2 regions of the Roseburia sp. AF02-12 genome follow, and region 1 is predicted to be linked to the other one. Evidence: a T-box and tRNA genes for the amino acid it is inferred to sense, from the RefSeq annotation. Region 1 holds a T-box; the other holds one or more tRNA genes.
What was found. The T-box of region 1 lies ahead of DV740_RS02355 (proline--tRNA ligase). A T-box ahead of a tRNA ligase gene usually reads a tRNA of that ligase, here a tRNA-Pro.
Positions count from the first base shown of each region.

Region 2: it encodes a tRNA-Pro, which carries the amino acid that the T-box ahead of DV740_RS02355 (proline--tRNA ligase) is inferred to sense. The anticodon was not compared.

Region 1 is NZ_QTXS01000001.1:495,812-500,227, forward strand. It holds gene DV740_RS02345 (Gldg family protein) at 1-1,325, shown strand, start outside; gene DV740_RS02350 (DUF4340 domain-containing protein) at 1,325-1,888, shown strand; T-box leader at 1,927-2,154, shown strand; gene DV740_RS02355 (proline--tRNA ligase) at 2,227-3,930, shown strand; gene DV740_RS02360 (chloride channel protein) at 4,102-4,416, opposite strand, start outside.
Region 2 is NZ_QTXS01000001.1:1,927,792-1,932,207, forward strand. It holds gene DV740_RS09415 (Hsp20/alpha crystallin family protein) at 41-508, shown strand; gene DV740_RS15195 (hypothetical protein) at 559-684, shown strand; gene DV740_RS09420 (Hsp20/alpha crystallin family protein) at 716-1,156, shown strand; gene DV740_RS09425 (methylglyoxal synthase) at 1,261-1,734, opposite strand; tRNA gene DV740_RS09430 (tRNA-Pro) at 1,952-2,025, opposite strand; gene DV740_RS09435 (GGDEF domain-containing protein) at 2,192-4,416, shown strand, end outside.

The DNA of each region.
Region 1 (4,416 bases):
CAGTAAACCTTGTAGTAAATGCATTGCCATCTTCCATTACGTCTATTGATTTGACAGCACAGAAGATGTATTCCATTTCTGATGATACAAAAGAGATTCTTCATAATCTGGATGAGGATGTCACAATTTATGTTCTGGAAGCGGAAGGAAATATGGATGATACTCTTGCAACGACATTAAAGCGTTATGAAGGCGAATCTTCCCATATTTCGGTAGAATATAAAGACCCCTCCGTTTATCCGAATTTTTACCGGGATTATACGGATGATACATCTATCACCAGAAAGAGTCTGATTGTAGAAAGCAGTAAACGTTCCAAAGTAATTAATTACAGTAATATTTATGAAACCAGTATAGATTACAGTACCTATAGCAGCCAGACTACAGGCTATGATGGAGAGGGACAGCTTACCAGTGCCATTTCCTATGTCACATCCGATGAAATGCCGGTTATGTACGAACTGCAGGGACATGGTGAGACAGCATTGAACGGTAATTTTAAAGATGCTGTTGAGAAAGCAAATGTCACTTTAAACAGCCTCAACCTGATGCAGGCAGACAGCATTCCGGAAGATGCACAGGCACTTATTATCAATGGACCGACCTCTGATTTTTCATCCGATGATGCGTCAAAAGTAATTGATTATATCAATAAAGGTGGAAAACTTTTTGTAACGCTATCTTATACAGATGCTGATATGAGTAATTTTTATTCGGTTTTAAATGAGTTTGGCATTACTGCAGTAGATGGAATGGTGATGGAGAGCAATACCGGTTCTTATTATCAGGCACCATATTATCTTTTGCCAAATGTAGAAAGCGGTGCACTGACTTCCGGTGTGGATGGCTATGTATTTACACCGTATGCAGTAGGTCTTACCTATAATACCGATACCGAAAATGTAACCTATACACCTTTACTTACCACTTCGGATGCAGCGTACAGTAAGACAGATGCTACAAGTTCCTTAGAGCAGACGGAGGATGATATTGCAGGACCGTTTACGGTAGGATTAAAGGCGGAAAAAACCATGGATGATACAAGCGCAGATATTCTTGTATATTCTTCCATGAGTATGTTTACGGATGATGCAGACAGTATGGTATCCGGAAATAATTTATCCGTATTTTCAAAATCCATTGCAAGCTATATTCCGGAAGACAGCGGTTCAGCAGTTGTGATTCCGGTCAAAGAATATGACAGCAGTACCCTGACCGTACCGGCTTCGGTTGTCATTGCATCAGCTGTAATCGGCATTGCAGTAATTCCGTTATTGCTTCTTGCAATCGGTATCGTAATCTGGATGAGAAGGAGAAAGAAGTAATGAAGAAACAGAAAAAACAGTTGATTGCTTTATGCATCCTGCTTCTTATCTGCATTGTGGCATGGGTTGGCCTGACGAAGTGGAATAAGAGCCAGGAACAGAAAAAACAGGAAGAGGAAGAAGCTTCAAAAGTAACGGTGACAGATGTTAACACAGAAGATGTAAATGCATTTTCTTATCAATATAATAATGAGACACTGTCTTTTGTAAAAGAAGATGATACATGGTATTATGAGGCAGATAAAAGCATTTCTTTAGACCAGGATACTATGGAAACATTGATTGCCACCACAGCACAACTTACGGCAGAGCAGGAAATCAAGGATTATGAGGACTTATCAGAGTATGGACTTGAAACGCCGTCAAATACCATTACACTGACGACAGGGGATGGAACAACAACACTTCTGATCGGAAATAAAAATGACATGCTGAGCCAGTATTATGTAAAGACGGATCAGTCTGACAGTATTTATCTGGCAGGAAGTGCAGTATATACCACTTATCAGAAAGGAATCGCAGATTTGACTGCAGCAGAAAGCACAACCGAAATTGCGGAATAAAAGGATTGACAAGTAAAATATCCGTTGGTAAAATATATGAGAAAGTGTGGAAGAGAAATAGTAATCATTGGAAGCCTTCAGAGAGAAAACGGCAGGTGAGAGTTTTTGACGGAAGATGATGAACCAGTCTTGGAGCTGCATATCCAAGCAGAAGTGAAGGTATGTCGGGTTCTCCCGTTACAGAGAGAAGGCATAAGAAGATGTGCCGGAGTGCAGGAGCAGTCCTGAATTTAGGTGGTACCACGGATGAAACATTCGCCCTAAGCTAAATCATAGCTTAGGGCTTTTATATTGCTTTAAGCAGATGAGTTGCAAGAATAGAAAAAGGAGATAAGAAAATGAAACTGGAAAAATTAGTTGGTGACCGGTTTAAAGAGAGACCGGCAGATTGTGTGATTGACAGTCATGCACTTATGGTAAAAGGTGGATACATCAAATATGTGGCAAATGGTATCTATTCTTCATTCCTGCCATTAAAGAGAATTACACGTAAGATTGAGCAGATTCTTCGTGAAGAGATGGACAAGGTAGACGGACAGGAAGTACAGTTCCCGGTTGTTATGCCTGCATCTATCTGGGAAGAATCCGGAAGATATGAAAGCATCGGAGACGAGCTGCTTCGTTTTACAGACAGAAACGGTGCCAGGATGGTACTTGGCATGACCCACGAAGAAGCAGCCGTACAGCTGGTTCGTGAGTATGCACAGAGCTATACCAAATATCCTTTTATGATTTATCAGATTCAGACCAAATTCCGTGATGAAGCAAGACCTCGTGCCGGATTAATCCGTGTAAGAGAGTTTACCATGAAGGATGCATATTCCTTCCATACCAGCCAGGAAGATTTGGAGCAGTATTATCAGAGAGTACACAAGGCATATGAGCGTATTTTTGAAAGAGCCGGTATTCCGGAAGTGGTATCCGTTGCATCTGATTCCGGTATGATGGGCGGAAGCCTTTCCCATGAGTTCATGCTTCTTACTCCGATTGGAGAAGATTCCATTGTACTTTGTGATGATTGTGGATACAAAGCAAATATGGAAGCTGCAGAAAATATTTCTGATATTCCAAGAGCCGCAGAATCAGCAGAACTGGAAAAGGTTCATACACCAAATATCCATACTATTGAAGATATCTGTGAATTCTTTGGCGATAAGACAAACAACTCCTGTAAAGCAGTTGTTTATCAGAAAAATTCAGATGACAGCTATGTGGTTGTATTTATCCGTGGCGATCTGGAAATCAATGAGACCAAGCTTGTTAATTATCTTGGTGATCAGATTCATGCTGCTGTTATTACAGAAGAATGCGGATTAAATGCAGGCTATATCGGACCGGTTGGCTTACATATCAATGCACCTCATGTGGTTTTATATGATAAGTCTCTGGAAGGAAGAAATAACTTATCCTGCGGAGCAAATGAAGAGGAATACCACTTCAAAGGACTTGATATGGAGCGTGATGTAAAAGACGCAGAATATCATGATTTTGCTAAGGTATACGAAGGTGGAATCTGCCCGAAATGTGGTAAGAAGACCGTCCGTATTTCTAAAGGTATTGAAGTGGGAAATATCTTCCAGCTCGGAACCAAATATACCAAGTCCATGAAGATGACTTATGTAGATAAAGATGGTGAGAGACAGACTCCAATCATGGGCTGCTATGGAATCGGTGTCGGAAGACTTGCTGCTGCTGTATGTGAAGCCCATCATGATGAGTATGGTCCAATCTGGCCAAAAGAAATTGCTCCATGGCAGGTCCACCTTTGTGCAGTAAGACCGGATAATGAAGAAGTAAAGGCTTTTGCTGATGATTTATATGAGAAAATGCAGAATGCCGGTATTGAAGTTATCTATGATGACCGTACCGTAAGTGCCGGTGTTATGTTTGCCGATGCAGACCTTCTTGGAATTCCACTTCGTGTTATCGTAAGTCCTAGAAATATGAAGCAGGGAATCGTAGAAGTGACATCCCGTGATAAGACCTTAAAGGAACAGGTTCCGGTAGAAAACGTATTTGAAGAAATTCAGAAGTACTTATAAGAAGAGATTAAAAATAGCATATTGTGAATGATATGAGAAGAACTCCTGCCGGTTGGAAAACAATCAGCAGAAGTTCTTTTTGTGCGAATAGCGAGAAAAATCGCATGCCTGCATGCAGATTTGGCAAGCACCGCGATAACTCGAGAAACTCGCAAAGCGTGTTTCTCGTAGTTAGTGCGTCTGTTTATTAATATAGCTTGTCTTAAATTTTGAATACATAATCTTCTGGCTGCGGTACAGTCCGTAATAGCCGGAGAGCATATAACTGAATGCAATCGCAAGAAGCAGGAACGGCATTGCAGCAAAGCCGAACATTTCAAAGCTGATCAGCAAAGAAGTAATCGGGCTGTTGGTGACACCACAGAAAATGGCGGCCATACCGATGGCGGCACATAAGGTTGGGGAGAAACCGGTCAACGTTCCAAAGAGACAGCCGAAGCTTGCACCGATAAAGAAAGTAGGAACAATTTCGCCACCTTTGAAGCC
Region 2 (4,416 bases), 1.4 Mb from region 1:
CAAGCATAGATAGATTTATTTAAAAAAGGAGAGATGACTTATGTTGATGCCTAGTATTTTTGGAGAGAATTTATTTGATGACTTCTTTGAGGATTTTCCATGGATGGACGATAACATGGACATGAAAAAAACTGAAAAAAAACTTTACGGTCGTAGAGCCGCACGTCTGATGAAGACTGATATTAAGGAACAGGACAATGGTTACGAACTGGTAATCGATTTACCTGGATTTAAGAAAGACGAAGTAAGTGCTTCCTTAGAAAATGGTTACCTGACCATCAGTGCCGCCAAAGGCTTGGATGAGGAAGATAAAGATAAGAAATCCGGCAAGTACATCCGTAAGGAACGTTATTCCGGAGCCTGCAGCCGAAGCTTTTATGTCGGTGATGGCATTACCGAAGAGGATATCAAAGGCGAATTTAAACATGGTATCTTAAAACTCTTCGTTCCGAAGAAAGAAGCAAAACCTGCAGTAGAAGACCACAAGTACATTGCCATTGAAGGATAATAGAATTTTATATAGTATCTGATTTAGATTAAGAAAGGAAGCATGTTATTATGTCAGATAAAAATCCAAAACATCCATTAAAGAAGAAGAAAGTAAAAGCAAAAATTAATGTAGCCGACCATGAGGCTGTTGAGGAAGCCAGAGAGGCTCACAGAAATAAAAAACATTATTATTAATTACAACAATTATTTTCAGGAGGAATGACTTATGTTAGTACCAAGTATTTTTTCAAACAACTTTGTAGATGATATATTCGATGATGTATTTCCATTCGGAGCTTACAATGCTCCTGCAGCAGACAACCGCGCTGCCATGAACACTGACGTTAAGGAATTTGACGACAGATATGAACTGGAATTTGAACTTCCGGGCTTTAAGAAAGAAGATATCCAGGCTGAGCTGAAAGACGGATACCTCATCGTCAATGCCAAACACCAGGACAACAAGGACGAAAAAGACAAAGATGGCAAATATATCCGTAAAGAACGTTACTATGGCTCTTACCAGCGTAGTTTCTATGTCGGAGATGGCGTTACTCAGGATGACATCAAAGGCGGTTTTGAAAATGGTATCCTGACTCTGACCGTTCCGAAGAAAGAAGCAAAACCTGCTGTGGAAGAAAAGAAATATATTTCCATTGAGGGATAATACCAGGATAATTAAAAGGAAAAAGGGGCGGTGTGAGTATTCACACCGCCTCTCCTTTTTATGTGAGAAACACGCTTTGCGTGTTTCTCGTAGTTTAGCTGACATTACTTTATCGTCGATGCCCGCTGTCTGATATTCTTATTAAAATTAATCACATTGTGATTATATTCTTCATCCATCAGTTCAGAATGAATCATAAAATCTGCGGTCGCTTTATTATTGGCAATCGGAATGTCATAGACCTGGGCAATACGAAGCAATGCTTTTACATCCGGGTCATGAGGTGCTGCAGTAAGCGGGTCTGAAAAGAAAATAACGAAGTCTATTTTTCCCTCTACTATCTTGGCACCAATCTGCTGGTCTCCACCCAGCGGGCCACTATTATAGCCCTTAACCGGCAGTCCCGTCTGGTCTGTAATCATCTTTGCAGTTGTTCCTGTTCCACACAGAAAATGTTTCTTTAAAGTCTCTGCATTGTCTTTACACCACTGAATCAGTTCTGCCTTTTTCCCATCATGGGCAATCAATGCAATATTTTTCTGTTTTCCGATTGTCAAAGTAAGAAAATCCGGTTCCATACTCATATTGTGTCTTCTCCTTTATTGTATTATTTTCCAACCTTTTCATTTATCAAGTGAAAATCAACTCCTGATAAACAATTGCAGCTCGCCAATCACGCTTATATGTTGACTTGCTTACGTTCATTATAACATGACAAGATGATTCCAGACAATATTGGGGTAGAAATCTTCATATAAAAAACGAGTACACTTAACAGTCTACTCGTTTTTTTCGTCGATGCGACAGGATTTGAACCTGCGACCTCTGCGTCCCGAACGCAGCGCTCTACCAAGCTGAGCCACGCATCGTTATTTAATTCTTTCACACGCTCAACTATATTAGCATATATCGCATTTTTTGTCCAGTAATATTTTTATTTTCTTTTCTACTTAATCGTTTTATGTTATACTTAAGTCAATCATAAGAATGGCTTTTACAATGCCAAGTAACTTTTTTACCAGAGAAAGGCACATTATGGAGAACAACCAGAGACCAACCATTGCAATTATGTTAGGTGACACCCAGTCCAGCTACTCAGAAGACTTACTTCGGGGTTTCTATACCTGTGCCAGAGAAGAAGATGTCAATATTATTTTTCTGATGGGCCCTCAGATGCCACAATATTGTAAAGATATTTTATCCTGCAGCTTTGACGGGGACTATAATTATCAGTTCGATACCATTTATGATTATGTACATTTCAGCAAGCCGGATGCACTGATCATCACTTATGGTTCCCTTTCTATTTTTAAAAGTAATCAGGTAAAAGCGGAATTTCTTTCCCATTACAAAGATATTCCATTTCTGATGTTAGAGGACACACCGGACGATCCGGACATCCCATATCTGATTGCTGACAACTACAACGGCATGCGGCAATGTATCGAACATCTTGTGAATGTCCATGGCTATCGTAAGATTGCTTTTGTAGCAGGACCAGCTAACAACAAAGACTCCAACGAACGGCTGAAAGCCTACCGAGATGTTATGGTGGAACATCAGCTTCCGGTCACGGATGATATGGTCGTCTATGGCAACTACTCAGAGCTTGTCACCGAGCAGGTGGAATATATCTTAGACCACAACCCGGGATTAGAGGCAATTGCTTTTGCAAATGATAATATGGCAAAGGCAGGATACCGCGTCTGTGCTGCAAGAGACCTTTTGGTGGGACATGACATTGCCATTACCGGTTTTGACGACATTGACCACGCAAAAACCATGGAGCCACCACTGACCAGTGTTTCCCACAGCAGCTTCCAGTTCAGCTACCAGGCATTACAGACTGCGCTTATGCTCTGTCAGGGAAAGAAGCCACAATCCTGCCGGATGTCAGCCATTTTTCACCAGAGGAGCTCCTGCGGCTGCCAGCTGCACACCGGCTTTACCACACTGCGTCATATCAGCATGGAGCAGCTGCACGATTTTATACACCAGCAGGTCGATGCTATGGCTGAGGAATTATTCTCTTCCATTTCATACGAAAAAGATCGTAATTACTATACCGAAGTTCTACATGCATATTTTGAAAATATATATGAAGAAATCTTTATCCGGAAGGGAACTGACTTCTCCAACGAGCCTCTGATTCGTTATCTGAGAAAGCTTACTGCATATCCCCATATTTCCGGAGAAATGCTCCTAGAGCAACTTACTTCATTACTCCGTACACTGATTAACTTCTCGGAGGAAGAACTGCTGCAGACACAGCTTTCCGGCATTTTATCCTTTACCCAGCAATACGTTCATTCTGCGGATGTCTTCCAGCTAGAAAAAGAAATCATGGATTCTAACCGGAAAGCCTGGTTTGTACCTTCCTTTACAAGAGATTTGATTAACTCCGGTGCCAATTTCAAAGAAACGATTACACATATCATGGAGCGGCTGCATCTGATGAATGTCAAAAGTTCCTTCTTTTTCTTCTTTGACAAACCGGTCATTCATCAGGAAAATGAGCTTGCAGAGTATCCGGACGAAATCTATCTGGCAGCATATTACCATGATGAAAAATCAGTCTACCATGAACCGGGCAAACGTCCAAAAGTAACGACTGCCAATGGATTTTCCAGTTTTCTTCCAAAGGAACACAGCCACTGCTATACATCATTTATCCTCTTTTCCGGAGATGAACAGTTCGGTCTGCTGCTTTGCGAAGTGGAACAGAAAGATATTTCCTTTATGCAGATTTGCAGCCTCCAGATTGGTGCACTCCTGCATTTTATCCAGTTAAATGCCAGCGAACGCCAGATTCAGAAAGAATTACAGGATTCCATGAAAGTCATTCAGGAGCAGAACAGCATCTTAAGCTATATCTCCGAATATGACGACTTAAGCCAGCTTTTGAACCGCCGTGGATTTATGGAACGGGCATCCCATGCTATAGAATCCAATTCCGGCAAAAAGGCTTATCTTCTCTTTGGTGACTTAGACCACTTAAAAGAAATCAATGACTGTTTCTCACATCTTGCCGGTGATTTTGCATTGCGTACCGTATCTGAACGGCTCCGGAAATGCCTGCCGAAAGATGCCATTACTGCAAGACTCGGTGGAGATGAATTTGTATCCTTTATCTTAACAGATATACCGGATTTCAAAGAACAGCTTTTAAAGAATCTGAAAACAGAGAGTGATGCTTTTAATGCCGTATGCGATAAACCTTTTTATGTAGAAATCTCTGTCGGCATCTACGAATTCTATTG